Regions from separate parts of the Phormidesmis sp. 146-20 genome, predicted to be linked through region 1. Evidence: predicted binding sites of a transcription regulator. Region 1 holds the regulator's gene; each other region holds the start of a gene.
The links. Region 1 encodes NtcA, which controls nitrogen genes in cyanobacteria. Its sites were predicted from a motif close to TTTGTANNNNNNNNTACAAA; they were not measured.
Positions count from the first base shown of each region.

Region 1 (4,977 bases):
ACAGCGCAGAGACGTTCAAACCCTTGTGGCAGATTGTCTGTTGCTGGCATTGCTACTTCTATGTCACCGATGGCTGGAAGGTTTATCCCGGTTTTATTGAGGAAGGCGACCACCTTGTGAGCAAGACGTATATGACGAGAGTCGAAGGCGAGAATACCCGATTACGTCACTACTTAGCTCGATTGCATCGCAAGACCTTGTGTTACTCCAAGTCGGTCGAAATGCTAAAGCATTCGCTGCGATTGCTCCTCCATTACCTAAAGTATTGGTCAATACCCGTACTCACTTGATTCATCCCTTTGTTCAGCAACGCCCAAAAGTCCTTACTGCTTTAGACAAAGACTCGGTGTTGGAGAGAGGGCATTTGGCGGCGGACTTGTTCGAGACGGGCGGGTTCGATCGCCGCGATCGCTACTCCTGGTGTGTCGCCTGCATCTGCCAAAATCACGCCCCAGGGGTCAACAATCATGGCGTGACCGTGGGATTGACGCAGCGTATTGTGTCGTCCGGTTTGAGCGGGGGCAATCACATAACAGGTATTCTCGATCGCTCTCGCCTGTAGCAAAACCTGCCAATGATCTTTGCCCGTGTGTGCCGTAAACGCTGCGGGGACAAACAACACCTCTGCTCCCATCTGTGATAGTTGACGATATATTTCTGGAAACCGCACGTCATAGCAGACTGACAGCCCCAGGTTGCCTAGTTCTTTGGTCGGGTAGACGGGCGGCATTCTCAAGCCAGCAACGACCATCGACGATTCGCGGTACGTGTTGCCGTCGGGCAAATTGACATCAAAAAGATGTACTTTTTCATAGCGAGCAATTTCCTGACCATTGGGGGCGACCAGCAAGGCGGTGTTGTAGACTTTACCGTTGCCAACCGGGACAGGGTAACCGCCGCCCAAAATCGTGACTTGAAAACGCTGCGCCATTGTTTTGAGAAACTTTTCGCTCTCTTGAGCAATTTCCTCAGACTGGGCTAGTTTTGCCTGCTCGTCTCCCAAAAAAGAAAAGTTTTCTGGCAACCCAACCAGTTCCGCTCCTCGACGCACCGCGAGATCGATTAGTTCTTCTGCCTGCGCCAGATTCTTGTGTAAATCGGGCAGACTATTCATTTGAATTGCAGCAGCCAGGTAAGACTTCATGGGTTTAGCTCAAAATAGCGGGTAGGTAGAAAAAGCATTTTAAATCTTGAGCCGTCCCCTAATTGCAAGAAAATTTTGCAGATGTTATCTAACAAAAGCATCAGGCGATCGAGACTCTCGACCTATTCATACTTTAAAGCCACAGAAAACCCATTGATCCCTGCTTTTTGTTTTGAGTTAAGCGTCTCCTTTGACCAACGTCCGGATTAGCTGCCAACCTGTCCAGCCGATCGCTGAAACCAACACTACCAGCATCACCAGAGACAGCGCTGAAAAAGGAGCAATCAGCATCATCAGCAGCAGCCCCAAGAGTAAAATCATCACGATCGAATTGTTCACAACGAGCGTCTCCCAAATTAGAATCAGGCTCAGTCTAATCAAGAGAGCTAACTCAATGCCTCTAGCGATAGCAGCATTTCTGTCGCATAATTGTTGTGAATATATGAAGAAACTTTTTGATTTATAGTCTTTTGCAAATCTTCTGAAATCACTGAATCTTCTCAATGCGTTTGGGCTAGTGAGAATCGCAAAATCAGAAAGCGATCGCCTTCTTTTTGACCAGATTGAACCATAAAAGTTTGCGCTATGATAGCGAAGCTATTCCCTTGGATAGAACCCTTTGATGGTAGGAATCTTTAGCCATCTAGCGCAGCCTCACACAAGGGAATCAACGCTCAATCATCCATCCCTTTTGGAACGCAACCCCGGTGAGAACCCTATGGAAGAGTGGCAAAAAGATTTTTCTGAACTGTTAGAAACGATCGCGGATCACATCGAAGGCTTCTTTGTTGAAGTGTCGAGAGAAGTGACAGAAGTGGTCAACGTGTTTGTAGAGCTTTCTGACGAGCTTTCGGCACAGGCACAAAATACCTTTACAGATGAGATTGACCAATACATTAATGAGCTAGTCAACCCCGTCTTAGAAGCCTATTTTGGGTTTGAAGGCATGGTCGGAGAAGCTGCCCAACCGATGATGCAAACTGTAGAACCGCTGCTCAACCAACACCCCATCTGTGTCGGCTGTCGTCACTATCATGGGCAAGCCTACAACGGCAACGTGCTAGTCTGCGGAATGCACCCCTACGGCGTGGGAGAAGGACTAGACATCTGCCCTGATAAAGAATTGACCCGCTGGAAGTCACCCTACCTCAATTCAGAAGGTCAGTTTCTATTTAGAGAAGACGATTGGTAATAGGCGAGGTGTGAAGCCTGAAATTTGTACGCCTTCAGGCTTCGCCGACTGGCTAGCGATCAGGTAAACTGCTGACTCAAGGTGACTGGATTGTGGACAGTGATCTTCTTTTTGTGAATAGAGATCATTTTGTCCTGTCGCAAGTCTCCCAGCAGACGAGTCACGGTCACCCGCGTTGAGCCGATCGCTTCTGCAATGGCTTGATGAGACAGCTTGAGGTCGATCGTGATCCCTTCTTGACTGGGCAGGCCAAAATCGCGACAGAGAATCAGCAAGAAACTCACCAGACGCGACCCCATATCTCGATGCGCCAGCGTTTCGATCATCATTTCGGTTTGTAGAATTCGAGACGATAGCCCTCGCAGCATCAGCAGACAGAGTTCGGGGTTGTCTTTGAGTGCTTTTTCAACCTGCTCAATTTGAACAGACAGCAACTCAACCGATGTGAACGCAACCGCATGATAAAAGCGATCGGCGCGTTGCCCGGTGATCAGTGACAGCACCCCAAACACGCTGTTTTCTCGCAGTAAGGCAACCGTAATCTCCTCACCCGCCTCATAGACTCTCGAAAGCTTGACGGCACCTTTGACTAAAAAATAAACTCGCTCTGCGGGGTCGCCTGGAAAGAAGATCGTTTTGCCTCGCTCAAACGTCTCAACGACAGGTGGAAAGGCACCGCCCCCAATCTGGCGAAATAATGCTGCAAGTGGTCGCTCTTTGGTCACTACCATGTTCCTTGTCGAACTCGTGCTCTTGAACTCTCTTGATTGACCTGGCAACAGTTTTTACTTAGCTGTCAGCTGATCTGTAAGAGATTGATGACTTTAGAACACTTAAACTTACTCTTCAAGCAGTTTTTGTGCTCGATACTACACTATTCTGCCAGGTAGTTGAATTTTTGCAGGAATTGAGCTAAGTCTCTAACAATTGCTTAAGGTTTGAGCTTAAATTCGTCGTTCATCCGAAGATTTTTAAGATCTGTCACCTATTTTAATCAGGCTGGAAGTCAATAGATTAATCAATAGATCGATTCAAAGATCAATTCAGTAATAAGTTTGTCAAAAAGTACGTTGTGAGTTGAAGATTTCAGAACGATGACCGTGTTGAAGAGCGGTATTACCCAGCGTCAAGGAGCTTAATTTACCGAAAGCTCTAAAGACTTTTAGGGTGCTGCCCTTTAGTCGAAGACATTCAACTCTTACATTGAGAATTCGTCAGTCTGAGATTAAAAAACTTTAGTTAAAAAGCGGGTAACGCGATTCGAACGCGCGACATTCACCTTGGCAAGGTGACGCTCTACCACTGAGCTATACCCGCAAAATTCGGATAAGTTCTACTATTGCAGATACTCATAGAGATGTCAAGCCTGAAAAACCAAAAAGCCGGAAATCAGGAAATCGCATCGCTTCTCAGCATATAGGATGTAGAAGGATGAAAAAAGAACATCCATACTCCTTACTTCCTACTTTTTATGGTTCAATACACGCTTGCTCAAAGTCCCGAAGTCATTCTCACGGTCTCTGGTAAGGATTCTGCCAAAGCTCGCGAGAAGGCAATGGATCAACTGATGGAACTAATGGATGACGGCAAACTGCCCACCGAGCTAACGGATGGCTTTGGGCCGCAGCACTTTATCGAAATTAAAGATCAAGGCGCGATCGCTTCCAGTGATGAAGATGCCCTCAATCAAGCCGTTCAGGTTCTTAGCAGTCTGGCAACCCTCAAACTCAAGGCTCAAGAATCACGCTCTGAAGCGCTGCAAGTTCGCGAACAAATCGACATTCTCTTTACGGATGAGCTAGTCAGCGAAGAAGAAATCAACAGCCTCAAAGAAGGCTTCAAGGTTCTCAAAACCTATGCTCAGACCAACATGCGCTACCGAGAAGCCCGTTCTCAAGCCGAGACCGCTCGCGTTGTTCTTGACCAGGCGCTCCAGTCGCCATCAGAGCCAAAGAAATCAGGAAAGTAGGTGGCTTTAACTCAGAACGCGCTGGACGCTGAAAATTTAGACGTGAAATATTATGATGGAGAAGTCTTAAGAAAACTTCACAAAACGAACCGTGACAGTAGAGCAACTTCCGACTCCAGCAACTTTTGAGCGACAAACTTGGGAATGGCAAGGGCATCAGATTCGCTATGTATCTATGGGGACAGGCCAGCCTTTGGTATTAATTCATGGATTTGGGGCCTCAATCGGACACTGGCGCAAAAATATTCCCGTTCTCGCTGAGGCTGGCTACCAGGTGTTTGCTCTCGATCTGCTGGGGTTTGGCGGTTCCTCAAAGCCTGAATTGGACTATAACCTGGAGATCTGGGTCGAGTTGATCCGCGACTTTTGGGCCGCCAAGATTCAGCAGCCTACCGTGTTTGTCGGTAACTCGATCGGCGGTTTGCTCTGTCTGATGCTGTTAGCCGAACATCCCGAAATCTCGGCTGGGGGCGTGTTGCTCAATCCTGCTGGAGGACTCAATCATCGACCTGAAGAGTTAAATCTGCCATTGCGGATGATCATGGGTACTTTCTCAAAAGTTGTGAGTTCTCAAGCGTTTGGGCCGTGGCTCTTCGATCGCGTCCGTCAAAAAGCTCGAATTCGCAACAGTCTCAAGCAGGTTTATCGCGATCCTGATGCAATCACAGATGA
Region 1 covers NZ_JBJPHT010000021.1:18,729-23,705, reverse strand. The annotation lists one part of gene ACKFKH_RS17485 (IS1 family transposase) at 1-290, shown strand, start outside; gene ACKFKH_RS17480 (carbon-nitrogen hydrolase family protein) at 332-1,144, opposite strand; gene ACKFKH_RS17475 (hypothetical protein) at 1,322-1,483, opposite strand; gene ACKFKH_RS17470 (hypothetical protein) at 1,863-2,336, shown strand; gene ntcA (global nitrogen regulator NtcA) at 2,396-3,067, opposite strand; tRNA gene ACKFKH_RS17460 (tRNA-Gly) at 3,582-3,653, opposite strand; gene ACKFKH_RS17455 (hypothetical protein) at 3,808-4,305, shown strand; gene ACKFKH_RS17450 (alpha/beta fold hydrolase) at 4,397-4,977, shown strand, end outside.

Region 2 (4,977 bases), on a different contig from region 1:
AATCGATGCGGGCCATTGTTCTCACGACGAGGCACCTGAGCAAGTCAACCCCGAAATTCTCAACTGGATCGCCTCCTGGAACGATCGTCCTCTTCTAAAAGCCGAAGCTCCTCTGTCTCTGTGATCCCCATGACTCAATCTGCTAACCCGCCTGCCCAATCGGACGTTTTTCGCATTTCTCCGCTAATTCGGATCACGCTACTCAGTCTCTATGCTGCTTTGACCACGCCGCTTCCCTTTCTTTCAGAAGCCACAAAATCGCCCATTTCACCCACCTGGCTCTGGGTTGGGATCGGTGCGGGTGCGATCGTCCTGTTTGCCGCATTGAGTGAACGAGTGATCACTGACGATCAGGGCATTCAAGTCACCTATCCCAAATGGGTGCCGACGCTGATTCGTAAAGGCTGGCAGCTACCCTGGGCAGATGTAAAAGCGCTCAAACCACGATCGACAGGTCAGGGCGGATTGGTCTACTACTTTTTGAGCCATCAAGATCAGGGCTATTTACTACCAATGCGGGTGGCTGGATTTGCGCGTCTCGTCCGCACCGTCCAAGCCAAAACGGGGATCGACACCACCGACGTAAGGCCGCTTTCTCAACCCTGGATGTATTTGATTTTGCTGGTCTTCACGCTGATGATGTTTGCGATCGATGCCTGGACAATCTGGACGGCGACTACATTGGCATCATGACAGCGCCTCAAATTCGAGTAGAGCAGGTCAGCCTCGCGTCGAGAGTTTTGAGCAAAAAATCTAAACTTCCGATCCACTATTTGCTGAAAAATCTTTCGTTTGAGGTGATGGAAGGCGATCGCGTGTCGATCGTGGGCGCATCTGGATCGGGCAAAACGCCCCTATTGCGCTTGTTAAATCGACTCAGCGAACCCTTTGAAGGCACGATTTATTTTGAAGGTCAAAAATTTCAAGCGATCCCCGTGATCCAATTGCGCCAGCAGATTGCTTTGGTGCAACAGGAAACCAAACTTTTAGGGATGACCGTTCGGGACGCTTTGCGCTATCCCCTCAAGCTTAGAGGCCTGTCAGAAACCGCCATCGATCGCCAACTCAGCGACTGGATCGATCGACTACACATTCCTCAAAAATGGCTCGACCTGACAGAATTGCAGCTTTCAATGGGAGAACGGCAGTGGGTAGCGATCGCTCGCTCCATGATCACCCAACCCAAAATTCTGCTGCTCGACGAACCGACTTCTAGCCTCGACGCGGGGCGCAGTAGCCACCTACTCAAAGTGCTATCTGAGCTATCGCAAACCGTTCTCATGACCAATCATCAATTAGATGTGGCGCAGTCTTTTAGCGATCGAGTCCTCCATCTCCACAAAGGCGCGCTAATTGGAAATGAAAAGAGCGATCGTGTAAATTGGCAAGAGTTGGAAGGAGCGATCGTGCAAGCCGAGGCCCAAGAAGCCGAAGAATGGGAGTAGTTTGTGGAATCAAGGAGTAGGATAAACCGATGAAAGTTTTTCAGGCTCATCTTGAAGAAGTGTCAAAGTTGTTTGACGACTATCGTGTTTTTTACAAGTCATCCTCAAATCTTGAAGCGGCTAGAAAATTTCTCCAAGAGCGTCTCCAGAAAGGTGACTCAACGATATTTGTTGTGAGTGATGACGATCGCATCATTGGGTTTACGCAGCTTTATCCCAGTTTTTCGTCAGTGTCGATGCAGCGCGTTTGGATATTGAACGACCTGTTTGTGGGGCAAGCCGATCGCAAGAAGGGTGCTGCAAAGTTGCTAATGAGCGCAGCAGAAAACTTTGCAAGAGAAACAGAAGCCATCCGTATCATTTTATCAACGCAAATTTCCAACACTACTGCTCAGTTTCTTTATGAATCGCTTGGATACAACAAAGATGCAGAGTTTTATCACTATTCGTTACGGCTGTAGGTCAGCACAACAACTCAAACAACTTCAAGGGCTAATATCAACTTGCATTCGTTAAAGAGCGAACCGTTAGAATCTCGTCAGGACGTAGAACTTCTACTGTAGAGATTGGGACGGCGATCACTTTAATAGATTCACCAACAGCATTAAACACTTCTAGCACACAACCCGCTTCGCCACCTTTGGGATGAGAAACGAAGTCAACCAGCGTTGCAATATCTCCAACTCTGAGCTTATGTTCTGGTAAGTCGCGGGTTAAAGCAACTTCTTGGTATAGCTCTAGAGTCATGTTCAGGTCTCCTTAAATTCGTCGATCGCCCAGTGCCATTCGAGCCGCTGCCGTTTTGCGATGACCATTGCCATTCTGAATAGTTGGCGCATTCAGGACTTCTAGATTCAATCGATAGCCCACATTGCGAACCGTTTGAATCAGATCAGGCTGACGGGGATCGATCTCAACTTTTTTGCGAAGCGAGAGAATATGGGTGTCAACTGTTCGGGGATTGTCGATCGCATCTGGCCAGGCCCGTTGCAATAGCTCTGGACGACTAAGCGGATTGCCCCCCGCCTGAGCCAGCACATAAAGCAAACTAAATTCTTGAGGAGTCAACTCGATCAACTCACCCTTAAAGCGGACTCGACGATGCACCAAGTCAATCTTTAAGTCGCCATAATCGAGATGAGCCGGAGGGGCCGCCACGCGACTTCGACGAGTCAACGCCTCCACCCTGGCGAGAAATTCCTGCATCCCAAACGGCTTTTTGAGATAGTCATCTGCACCCGCTCGCAACCCTTCTACAATGTCAGACTCCGTAGCCCGCGCCGAAAGCATTAGCACGATCGCCTGTTGTTGCCTGAGCCATCGACAAAACTCAATCCCATCACCATCTGGTAACTCTGAATCAAGAATCACAAGATTGGGTTGTCGGCTGATAAAGACCTCTCGCGCTTGATGCAGGTCTGCCGACTGATGTACTTGATGTCCCGCCTGCTGTAGGTGCCAACCGAGTAGCGATCGCAGATGCGGGTTCCCTTCGATAATTTGGATATTTACGGCTCCCACGGGGGCTTAATCCTCAGACTGCTTGCTCTTCAGAGTATCAAAGCACTTGTCATGGATTTGTAACGACTGCTACCCAGACTTTCATAGACTTTAATAATCGGCGATCGCTGCTAGAAATTTCAATCCCTATCCAATAGATCCTCACAAAGGCAGGGAGCAGAGACCCCCTTAATGTTAAGATTAAACAATCTTTAGTTAACCAACTTAGACCTGTATCAGGCCTTTTAGACTCTATTCATTGGTTTGAGAATTATTTACGCTCTAGCACTTAACTATGCTGCAAGACACGCAAACGATTCGTTACTACCAGAGACTATCTGACAGTTTGGTAGAGTTGTGGAACCGAGGCTATCGGTTTGACGACCTCCGACTGTTTTTAGATGGTTATCTCTCAGCGCTCAGGCACAGCAATACGCTTGAGCCAATTCAGATCAATCGTTTAGAAGAAGAAATTACTCGATTCATATACGATCGCTCTAATTTTGACAATACTCAGACTCAGCCAGACTATCGATAAATAAAAGGGGTGCGTCGATCGACACACCCTTTCTTTTTGAGTCACGCTTTTTGAGGCGCAGATTGCTTCGGGGTTTAGGAAGCCAGGGCCACCTCGACCATCTGTTGGAGTTCGCCTTTCTGATATAGCTCGATCAAGATGTCAGATCCGCCCACAAACTCTCCATTCACGTAAACCTGGGGAATGGTCGGCCAGCTTGAATATTCTTTGATGCCCTGGCGGATTTCGGGATCATCTAACACATCCACGGTTTCGTAAGGGACACCCAGCGTGTTGAGAATCTGGACGACATTATTTGAGAAACCGCACTGGGGCATGAGCTTGTTGCCCTTCATAAACACCATGATTTTGTTTTGCTTGACGAGCGTATCAATGCGATCGTGAGTAGCTTGAGTCATGTTCTCTCCTGAGAATGGGTGGATAGTCGGTAAATCAGAAGTTTAGAATTTTAGACCTTTTGCCCGGCGGCTGACCACTCTTCTGGGGTAAAGGTATTTAAGGCTAGGGCGTGAATGGCTTCGCTGGCCATCGCTTGATTGACAGCACCGTAGACTAATTGATGCTGCTGGACACGCCGTTTGCCCTCAAACAGAGACGAAACGACCGTAACCTGGTAATGGTCTCCACCGCCTGTCAGATCTTGCACCTGCACCTGAGCATCCGGCAAACCAGACTTGATCATTGCTTCAACCTGATCGGGGCTAATCATCCAGTCTCCTTTGGGTACTGCAACGCGATTCTTTTAGTCTAACTGTTTGGGGTGCTTCCTTTGGTGAATCAGACGTTAACGATCGCTCACCACCCGCTTGATAAAGTCTCGAATCACATTCAAATTTTCTGGCTGGTCAAACTCAGCTTCTACGTGGTTGTGTCCGGCATTGGGGATCAGCAGCAGTTGTTTCGCCTGGGGAGCGGCATCGTAAAGGGTTTGCGCCATTGAGACGGGAACGAGCGCATCAGCCGTGCCGTGAATGAAGAGCGTGGGCATTTTGAGCCATCGTACCTTGCCAAGCGAATCAAATCTTTGGGTGAGAATCTGAGCGATCGGAAGCAGCCGAAATTTCCAATCCTGGGCGGCCATTTGTTGCATTGAGGTGAAGGTGCTGGAGACGATCAATCCTGCGAGGTTTGGAGTTTGGCTGGCGAGCTGGATGGCGATCGCACCTCCGAGCGAATGACCGTACACGACAATTTTTTTAGGAGAAATTCGCCGTTCTCGGACAAGGTAATCCCAGGCGACTTGAGCATCTTGATAAACCGTTGTCTCCGAGGGAAAGCTGCCCTGACTGCGCCCATAGCCCCGATAGTCAATCAATAAAACCGACAAGCCCAATTCATAAAAGCGTTTAGCCTTGACTTCGACTGTGATATTGCCGCCGTTGCCGTGTAGATAGAGCAGCGTGGCGAGAGGGCGATCGTGTCCAATCCACCAGCCATGAATGCGCTCGACGTTGCCATTTCCCACGGTGACAGGTAGCCAGACTTCTTGATAAG
Region 2 covers NZ_JBJPHT010000026.1:19,035-24,011, reverse strand. The annotation lists gene ACKFKH_RS19500 (alpha/beta fold hydrolase) at 1-124, shown strand, start outside; gene ACKFKH_RS19495 (hypothetical protein) at 130-693, shown strand; gene ACKFKH_RS19490 (ABC transporter ATP-binding protein) at 690-1,445, shown strand; gene ACKFKH_RS19485 (GNAT family N-acetyltransferase) at 1,475-1,906, shown strand; gene ACKFKH_RS19480 (DUF4926 domain-containing protein) at 1,944-2,192, opposite strand; gene ACKFKH_RS19475 (response regulator transcription factor) at 2,205-2,966, opposite strand; gene ACKFKH_RS19470 (DUF6761 family protein) at 3,241-3,483, shown strand; gene grxD (Grx4 family monothiol glutaredoxin) at 3,558-3,881, opposite strand; gene ACKFKH_RS19460 (BolA family protein) at 3,932-4,192, opposite strand; gene ACKFKH_RS19455 (alpha/beta hydrolase) at 4,268-4,977, opposite strand, start outside.
Region 2: ACKFKH_RS19470 (DUF6761 family protein) is a predicted target of NtcA. The motif match lies at 3,023-3,042, and genes of this name have one in related genera.

Region 3 (4,977 bases), on a different contig from region 1:
TGCGGGGCACTTGCCATCTGTTTTATCAAGATTTGCCTGCGGACGCTGCGATCAATAATGCTCCCCCGGTCTGGAGTTGTGGCGATCTACATCTGCAAAATTTTGGCAGCTACAAAGGAGACGATCGCCTTGTTTATTTTGACCTCAACGACTTCGACGAATCGGCTCTAGCGCCCTGTACGTGGGATGTAACCAGATTTCTCACCAGCGTTTTGGTCGGCGCGCATACTTTGGATATCAGCGACGAAGAAGCCCAGGGACTCTGCAATTATTTTCTAGAAAGCTACACCGCTGCCCTCGCTACAGGTAAAGATCGCACCATTCATCGTGAAACCGCTAAAGGGTTAGTGGCTGACTTGCTCAATCGGTTGAAACTGCGCGATCGCAAGTCCTTTCTCGCCGATCGTACTGACCTTAAAGGCAAACAGCGCAAGCTGAAATTAATTCCAGAGAAAACCACTCCGGTCACGTCTGAAGCGCGATCGCAGGTCACCGATCTAATCCACACTTGGGCAACGACTCAGAAGAATCCCCAATTTTTCAACGTGTTGGATGTCGCCCATCGCATTGCAGGAACGGGAAGTCTGGGACTCGATCGCTACATCATTCTGGTCGAAGGCAACGGATCACCTCACGCCAACTATTTGCTAGATTTGAAGGCGGCGCGATCGTCCTCACTCCATCCCCATCTCCAGATTCCCCAACCCAACTGGAGCAATGAAGCAGACCGAATCACCAGCATTCAGCATCGCTTTCAAGAATCACCGCCCGCCTTGCTCAACCCCTTACCGCTAGACGGCAAATCCTATGTGCTGCGAGAACTCCAACCGACCGCCGATCGCGTCGATCTCACCGCCTGGAATGGCAAAATCAAACGCCTTCAGCGAGTCATGCAAACAATGGCAGAAGTCACCGCCTGGGGACAGTTACGCAGTGGAGGCCGACAAGGATCAGCGATCGCTGACGATCTAATCGCCTTTGCCCAAGATGCTCCCAACTGGCACAGCGTTGTATTAGATTACGTTCGCTCCTACGCCGCCCAAGTTGAAGCAGACTACATCGTTTTCCGAGACACTTTCGACCAGCAAATTTGAAGCGGTGCAGTTCGCCTGAATTCGATGAAATACTTCTCCTTAATCTTTCTGAAACCTTGAACCGAAAATTTATCTTAAAGTCCCCCAGAATTGGGGGGTTGGGGGGCAGAAAGACACCATAACGAAGCGAAAACCCTTGATCAGGCGCTAACCTCCGACTCTGAGTGAAGAAGCTACTGTACGATCGCACGCCTGTACGCCCAACTCTGGATGCTTACGATACTCGTCGCTTGTTGCCCAAACACAAACAGTACGATCGGCACCCACAAAGTATAAATACTCTGCCGTTGGATCATATTTCAGTCCGACTTTAAGATTTGAGAAATCATCCTCACAAATCTCGTAGCCAAACCGCACGATAATTTGCGCCACCAGGCATTCTGGCGTATCGATCGATTCTCCAGAGGTGTCGCGTTCTTGCCAAAACTTATCCAAAAATCGCTCCAAAATGGGCAAAACTTTTTCGGGTCTGCCGCCTCTGCTGGCGTAAACGATCGCAGGATTACCCTCAACAATAATGTGACAAGCAGTGTTCATGGGGAGGGATGAGGGATGTAAGGAGGGCTTTGCCCCGCATTCGCGAGGAAGGATGAACGTATCATTTCACATTTTTTGTAGTGCGGCCTAATCCCTGATCTTTGGGGCCTCATCTTTCAAAGTTGGGGGATTTACGGTTCTGAATGGGGAACAGTTGTGAGGACAATATTCTTAAATTTTGATACAAACCTTCACAGTTAGCTAGAAAGTTGTACTCTATGGTGTTCCAGGTTCCTCCCTCGGCGATCGCAGCCTCCAAGCAGATTACCGATCATCCTCGCTGCCGGATTCTCAAACGCACCCAGTATCGCTCCTGTCACATTCAAATACCAGATGACAGTCAGCGGCTCGCAGCCATTTGTGTTGAGGAAAAATATTACAGTTTTTTTAAGCTAATCAAGGATCACCCAAAAACCCTGCAAGTTGCGGCTCGACTGGTTTATCGGGGCAATGAGGTCATGATTACGCAGACTGCAAAAGGAGATGTTCTTTGGGTTTATGAACCAGATGCCCAGACAAAAACCTTGCCCTGTGAGTCTGCTAATCGTCACTCTGAAGACGGCCTCTGGAGGATCTTGAACTCTTCTCAGCAATATCAGGTGTGTCAGATTCGCGTACCAGATGTCGCAAAACCTTTGGAGGCGATCGTCGTTGACCACAAATATTACGGCTTTATGAGAAGACTTCGCACTGAAAATGAGGCGATCGAGTTTGCAAATCGTCTTGCCAAGAAAGGCAACGAGTCCATGATTACCAAGAGCGATCGTGCCTGTGCTATTTGGATTTTAGAACCCGATGCCACACTCAACCAGTAGTCAGTTGCTCAACCCCATTACTTATCTGAGATGCAGGGATGCCAATGCCAACAAATCAGTTGTTTTCAGCCCTCCTTACATCCCTCATCCCTTCCCTAGAGATCCTTCTCGCCCAACTCACGAGACATATAATCAAACGGCTGATCGACAAAATCTGGCTTCTCAACGCCCGTCGCCGCAGACACCTGCTCCTTCACGATCTCCTTCATAATCTGAATGCCGCGCACCGTTGGCCCGCAGGGCACGCCGAGGGAGTTGTACGTTTCCCGCAGACCTTCTAAAACACGCTCATCCAATACATCGGTATCACCCGCGACCAGAGCATACGTGGCATAGCGCAGGTAATAATCCATGTCTCGCAGACAAGCGGCGTAGCGACGAGTCGTATAAGCGTTTCCACCGGGGCGGATCAGTTCAGGGAGTTCTTCAAAGAGTCTTGAGCCAGCTTGTTTAACGATCGCCGCCGCATTTGAGTTGATCACAGCAGCGGCCTGCACTCGCCCCATCCCCGTGTCAAAGTAGGTTTTCAGGCTATCAATGGCGTTGCGATCGAGGTAGCGACCCGTCACATCGTAGTTTCTAATCAGGCTTGTTACTGCGTCCCGCATGAAATTTTTCTCCCTATAATCCCTGTAAACCTTGACAAAATAAACTTGAGAGCGCCGACCTACAGCGATTCGTCGATCGCTCACCGTCTATGGAATTTAAGGAAAAGTCTACCACGTGGGGTTGAGCCTAATTTTATGGAGGGGACGATCGTGAAGCATCTATTTAAGAATTTTTACATTGCTTAACATCGCTTAGAACGAAGCCACCCTACTGAGACTTTTCTCCGGTAGCATTTGTAATCCTTAATCTGAGTTTAATTCTATAGAATCCTCAGTTTTTTGTAGCAAAGGATACAAAACCCCTGTAAGCCTCTTTCTACCATGATGCAGGTGACTAAAACCCTGGCGCTAGAATCCTTGCCAAAGCCGCAAATTCCAGCCGTTAGACGACTAGTTTCTAGCGTAAAGAAAATGGACTTAAGAAAATTCTGAATGAATCTCTCCACAGGGTTGCAGGTTAAGGCGAGTGCTTCTTTAATCTGAGACATTCGGAAGGTTTCGCAAAGCTAAGTTTTCAACCCCAACGCTCTCGCAACGCAAGACACGAATTAAGGAGTCATTCATGGCAACCCCGCAGGAAATCCTGGCAAAGATCAAAGACGAGAACATCCAACTGATCGATCTAAAATTTATCGACACGCCGGGTATTTGGCAGCACTTGACGCTGTACCAGGATCAAATTGACGAAAGCAGCTTTACCGAAGGTGTGCCGTTTGACGGATCGAGCATTCGGGGTTGGAAATCGATTAACGAGTCAGACATGGCGATGGTGCCCGACCCTAACACTGCCTGGATCGATCCTTTTATGGAAGAACCGACCCTGAGCATGATTTGCAGCATTCGGGAGCCTCGCACCGGGCAGCCCTACAGCCGCGATCCGAGATCGATCGCCCAAAAAGCCCTCGACTACCTCAAATCTACAGGGATTGGCGATATGGCCTTTTTTGGCCCAGAAGCAGAATTCTTCATTTTTGATGACGTTCGCTACGATCAAAATCAGCATGAAGGCTACTACCACGTCGATAGCGTCGAAGGCGTATGGAACTCTGGTCGTCAAGAACCGGGCGGCAACTTAGCGTATAAGCCTCGCAACAAAGAAGGCTACTTTCCTGTCGCGCCGACCGACACCTCTCACGACATGCGAACTGAGATGCTGTTGACGATGTTGAAGTGTGGGGTGCCGATCGAGAAGCATCATCACGAAGTTGCGACGGGCGGACAGTGCGAGTTGGGCTTTAAGTTCGGTGAGCTAGTGCAAGCGGCTGACTGGCTGATGACCTACAAATACTGCATCAAAAACGTGGCCAAAAAGTACGGCAAGACCACGACATTTATGCCCAAGCCCGTGTTTGGAGACAACGGATCGGGAATGCACTGTCACCAATCAATTTGGAAAGACGGACAGCCCACTTTCTTTGGCGATGGCTATGCAAGTCTGAGCCAAAATGCTCTCTGGTACATCGGCGGCATTCTCAAGCACGCGCCTTCTCTGCTGGCCTTTACCAACCCCACGACCAATTCTTACAAGCGGTTGGTTCCAGGCTTTGAGGCTCCGGTTAACCTGGCTTACTCTCAAGGTAACCGTTCTGCTTCGGTGCGGATTCCGCTGTCTGGTGGCAACCCCAAAGCCAAGCGTTTAGAATTCCGTTGTCCCGATGCGACGGCGAATCCTTATTTGGCGTTTGCGGCGATGCTCTGTGCAGGAATTGACGGCATCAAGAATCAGATCGATCCGGGTGAACCGTTGGATGTGGATATTTACGAACTCAGTCCCGAAGAGTTAGCAAAGGTTCCTTCGACACCGGGTTCTCTCGCAGAAGTTCTCAAAAATCTGGAGAAAGACCACGAGTTCTTAACGACGGGTGGCGTGTTTACCGAGGACTTTATCGAAAGCTGGATTAGCTACAAGCTCGATCGCGAGGT
Region 3 covers NZ_JBJPHT010000014.1:46,837-51,813, reverse strand. The annotation lists gene ACKFKH_RS13605 (DUF2252 domain-containing protein) at 1-1,094, shown strand, start outside; gene ACKFKH_RS13600 (histidine kinase) at 1,242-1,631, opposite strand; gene ACKFKH_RS13595 (hypothetical protein) at 1,850-2,446, shown strand; gene apcB (allophycocyanin subunit beta) at 2,542-3,054, opposite strand; gene glnA (type I glutamate--ammonia ligase) at 3,617-4,977, shown strand, end outside.
Region 3: glnA (type I glutamate--ammonia ligase) is a predicted target of NtcA. The motif match lies at 3,333-3,352, and genes of this name have one in related genera.

Region 4 (4,977 bases), on a different contig from region 1:
AGTCGATGACTCTAATGGTTGATACCTCTTTGATTATGACGGTCTATAACCGTGAACAATATCTGAGCTTATCGATCGAAAGCGTCTTGACTCAAACCGATCGCTCCTTCGAGTTTGTGATCTGGGATGATGGCTCTACAGATCAGTCGCTGGCGATCGCTCAGTTTTACGCCGCTCAAGATGATCGAATTAGACTGATTGCTGCACCTCACACTGGACGAGTCGATTCTTTAATCAAAGCGATTGCGCTGTCTACCGGAACCTATCTGGGTCTTGTCGATAGCGATGATTTACTTGCCAAAGAAGCTTTAGAACAAACAAAGGCGATTCTGGATAGCAACTCTGACGTTGGGTTAGTCTATAGCGATTATGTGACGATCAACGCACAAGGAAAGCCAGTTGAGTATGGTTCTCGGTGTCAGATTCCCTATTCGCGCGATCGTCTGTTGGTCAGCTTTATGGTGATGCATTTTCGATTAATGCGTCGAAGTTTGTACGATCAAGTTGGCGGATTTAATCCTGAATTTGAATTTAGTCAAGACTATGATTTGATCTTAAAGCTGTCAGAAGTGACTGACATTCATCATTTACCGCAACCTCTATATTTCTATCGCTATCATCAAGACTCGATTGATCTACATCGTCAAATTCAGAAAATTATTTGTAGCTACAAGGCTGCTCAAGAGGCTTTGGTCAGGAGAGGCTTGAGTGAGCAATTAGAGTTGACCGTAGAACTCTCTGCTCAGGTTGCATTGCTACAGAAATCTGGAAGTGCTACTGAGATGGACGAAGCGGAATTTGAAAAGTAGACAGCTTCCAAGACCCTGGCTGCGATCGACTTCATCAAGCTTTTTTCTCAACTCAATTCTAAGAAAATGATTAAATTCGCATCCTGAATGCAGAAATCGAATTGGGATCATGCACCTTGTGAATAAATAAAGGAACTTTAGTATTGCTCACTACAATTAGGGGCTAGTCACAATTTAGAACTCCGCCTAGTCTTAACAAAGAATGCGCTACAAAAACTCCTGTTATGACTAAAAAGAATTTGGTTGTCATTGGCAACGGCATGGTCGGGCACCGCTTTTTGGAGGAAATGATCGCCAAAGAAGCCTCCCAAAACTGGAACCTGATCACCTTTTGCGAAGAACCTCGTGTCGCTTACGATCGCGTCAACTTAAGTGGCTTTTTTGCCGGAAAAACAGCAGCCGATCTGTCGCTAGTCGAGCCGGGGTTGTATCAGGAAAATAACGTTCAAATCTACATTGGTGACAAAGCAGAACGCATCGATCGCATCCACAAGACAATCACGTCAGCGAATGGTGTGGTGATTCACTACGACAAAGTGGTGATGGCGACAGGTTCCTATCCATTTGTGCCGCCGATCGCCGGAAAAGACACCGCTGGCACCTTTGTTTATCGAACGATCGACGACTTAGAAGCCATGTCAGCCTACGCCAAACAGTGCAAAGTGGGTGTCGTGATTGGCGGCGGACTGCTGGGACTGGAATGCGCCAACGCGCTCAAAAATATGGGCTTAGAAACCCACGTCGTCGAGTTTGCCCCTCGCTTGATGCCTGTCCAAGTCGATGATGTTGGCGGAACTATTCTCAAAAACAGAATCGAAGCACTGGGTGTTGCCGTTCATACTCAAAAGTCCACGACTGAAATTGTGAGTGAAAATGGGCGCGTCACAAAAATGCGCTTTGCCGAGGGTGACGAACTGCCCACCGATATGATTGTGTTTTCTGCGGGGATTCGTCCTCGTGATGAACTGGCTAGAGAGTGCGGATTAGCCGTTGGCGATCGCGGCGGTATTGTCATTGACGATCACTGTCAGACTTCTGATCCTGACATTTTAGCGATCGGCGAATGTGCCCTTCACAATCATCGAATTTATGGATTAGTGGCTCCAGGATATGCGATGGCCAGTATCGCGGCTAATCAGCTTTGTAATCAAGGTAGCAACACCTTTACGGGTGCAGATATGTCTACTAAATTGAAACTGCTGGGTGTCGATGTCGCCAGCTTTGGAGATGGATTTGCCAAAATATCCGGTGCCAAAGAGTTTGCGATCGTCGATTCTGTCCAGGGCACTTACAAAAAACTGGTGCTGAATGAAAAGGGCGATCGCTTGCTAGGCGGCATTCTGGTTGGGGATGCGTCGGCCTACGGCACGCTGCTGCAACTGATGCAAAACCAAATCACACTGCCGCCTCATCCCGAAGATTTGTTGTTGCCGCCCCGCGAAGGAAAAGCCACCGTCTCAAAGGGCGTTGAAGGACTGCCCGACACGGCCCAAATTTGCTCGTGCAACAATGTGACAAAGGGACAAATTTGCAGCGCCATTCAAGAAAATAACTTCACCGAAATTGGCACCCTCAGAAAATTCACAAAAGCCGGAACAGGCTGTGGCGGTTGCGTTCCGTTAGTCACAGACTTGCTGAAGGCAGAACTCAAAAAAGCAGGCGTTGAGGTCAAAAATCATCTCTGCGAACACTTCTCCTACTCTCGACAAGAGCTATATCATTTAGTCAGGTCACAACACATCCAAACCTTTGAGTCTCTACTGGCGCAACATGGACAGGGGAAAGGCTGCGAAATTTGTAAACCTGCCGTTGCTTCCATTCTCGCGTCTGCGTGGAATGACTACATTCTCAATCAGCCTCACGCGGGCTTACAGGACACGAACGATGCGTTTCTGGCCAACATTCAAAAAGACGGGACGTATTCGGTGATTCCGCGCATTCCGGGCGGCGAGATCAAGCCAGAAATGCTGATTGTCTTGGGCGAAGTTGCTAAAGAATTTGGACTCTACACCAAAATTACAGGCGGACAGCGCATTGATTTATTAGGCGCACGAGTCGATCAGTTACCTCACATTTGGAAGAAACTAATCGACGCAGGCTTTGAATCGGGTCACGCTTACGGCAAAGCTTTGAGAACCGTGAAATCCTGTGTAGGAAGCACCTGGTGTCGATTTGGAGTGCAAGACTCAACCAGTTTAGCGATCGCTGTCGAACTCCGTTACCGAGGACTGCGCGCCCCCCACAAGCTCAAATCTGCCGTCTCTGGCTGCACCCGCGAATGCGCCGAAGCTCAAAGCAAAGATTTTGGCATTATCGCAACCGAAAAAGGATGGAATTTATACGTTTGTGGGAATGGCGGCATGAAACCACAACACGCTCAACTGATTGCTGAAGATGTCGATGAAGAAACGCTAATTAAATACATCGATCGCTTCTTAATGTTCTACATTCGCACCGCAAATCGATTAGAACGCACCGCTACCTGGCTCAACAAATTAGAAGGCGGACTGGATTACCTCAAACAAGTGATCATTGACGACTCACTGGGTATTTGCGCCGAGCTAGAAGCCGAAATGGAACATCAAGTTGCCACCTACGCCTGCGAATGGAAAGCGACGATCGCCGATCCTCAAAAGTTAGCTCGCTTCACTCATTTCATCAACTCCGACCAACCCGATCCCAGCCTCGTAAAAATTGAGGAACGCGGCCAAACCCGCCCCGCCTTTGAACACGAAAAGGAACTGTTGAAAACAGGCGATCGACTGTAAAAATCGATTGGTTCAAGACAAACCATTAACTCTGATTGATCTGCCTTCATCCCTCATCCTTCATCCCTCATCTCTATGATCCAAGCACTCCCAAATTCAGAAACCGTGACTCAGTGGATTACTGTTTGTTCAATTGATCAAATCTTACCGAATACAGGCGTTTGTGCCCTCGTCAAGGGAGAGCAGATTGCTATTTTTCGAGTCGGTGAAAGCGATGACGTGTATGCGATCGCTAACTACGATCCGTTTAGCAAAGCCTTTGTTTTGTCACGGGGGCTGGTGGGCGATCGCAACGGCGTTGTCAAAGTCGCGTCTCCCATCTACAAACAAAACTTCAGCCTACAAACGGGTCAATGTCTAGACGATGAAACCGTCAGTGTGCCAACCTTTCCCGTTCGAGTCGTCGAAATGCAGGTTCAAGTAAACGTTTTTGAGAACTAAACCGCGCCTTGCATTTTAGCTGTTAGCGTTTAGTTAACTTCTTTCAACTGCTGCGCCTTTGTGAATCCCCCAACCCGACGCTATGATTTGGACTGGTTAAGAGTTTTAGCTGTATTGCTGCTGGTTTATTTTCATGCGGCGGCTGTTTTTTATCGAGGTGAATTGGGCGAGTTTTATATTCAGAATGATCCGTTCAGTCCAGCCTTAACGGCCTTTATCTTTTTTGTTCATCAGTGGCACATGCCACTATTTTTTTTGTTGTCGGGGTCAGCCACCTGGTTTGCGCTCCAGGGACGATCGCCCCATCAATATCTCAGCGATCGCTTCAAGCGCCTGTTTATCCCTTTTGTATTGGGTACTCTGGTTTTGGTGCCGCCCCAGGTTTATTACAAGTTGCTCAGTCACCATCAATTTCAGGGGTCGTATCTTCAGTTTTATCCTCAGTTTTTTAATGGCATTCGTCCAAACGGTAATTTTGAATGGGCGCATTTGTGGTTTGTCATTTATCTGCTGGTGTTGTCAATCGTCGCGCTACCTTTTTTATTGCTTCTTAAGCGCAAGCAGCCTGAATACTCAAATTGGATTAGCTTTCTCGAAAAACCGGGAGCTATTTTCTTACCCGCTATCCCGTTAGCGATCATTGAAGGCACGCTGCGACCTCATTGGTTTGGCTTTCAAAATCTGTATGATGATTGGGCGAATGTGCTGCTGTATCTGACTTATTTGATTTACGGGTTTGTTCTCAGCTCAGACGATCGATTAGAGAAAGCAATCGATCGACATCCAATTCTCTCATTGTCGTTGGCAATCATCGGGACATTTATTTTATTGAGTTTAAGTATTGCAAATTTGCTTCCAGTGCGTGGCTATTCTTTTGAATATGTGTTGTATCAAATGTTTCGCGGCGTTCACTCGTGGTGTTGGGTGATTGCTCTACTCGCATTGGGACAGCGTTATTT
Region 4 covers NZ_JBJPHT010000042.1:35,317-40,293, reverse strand. The annotation lists gene ACKFKH_RS24985 (hypothetical protein) at 1-2, shown strand, start outside; gene ACKFKH_RS24980 (glycosyltransferase) at 15-809, shown strand; gene nirB (nitrite reductase large subunit NirB) at 1,034-3,577, shown strand; gene nirD (nitrite reductase small subunit NirD) at 3,653-4,018, shown strand; gene ACKFKH_RS24965 (acyltransferase family protein) at 4,079-4,977, shown strand, end outside.
Region 4: nirB (nitrite reductase large subunit NirB) is a predicted target of NtcA. The motif match lies at 947-966, and genes of this name have one in related genera.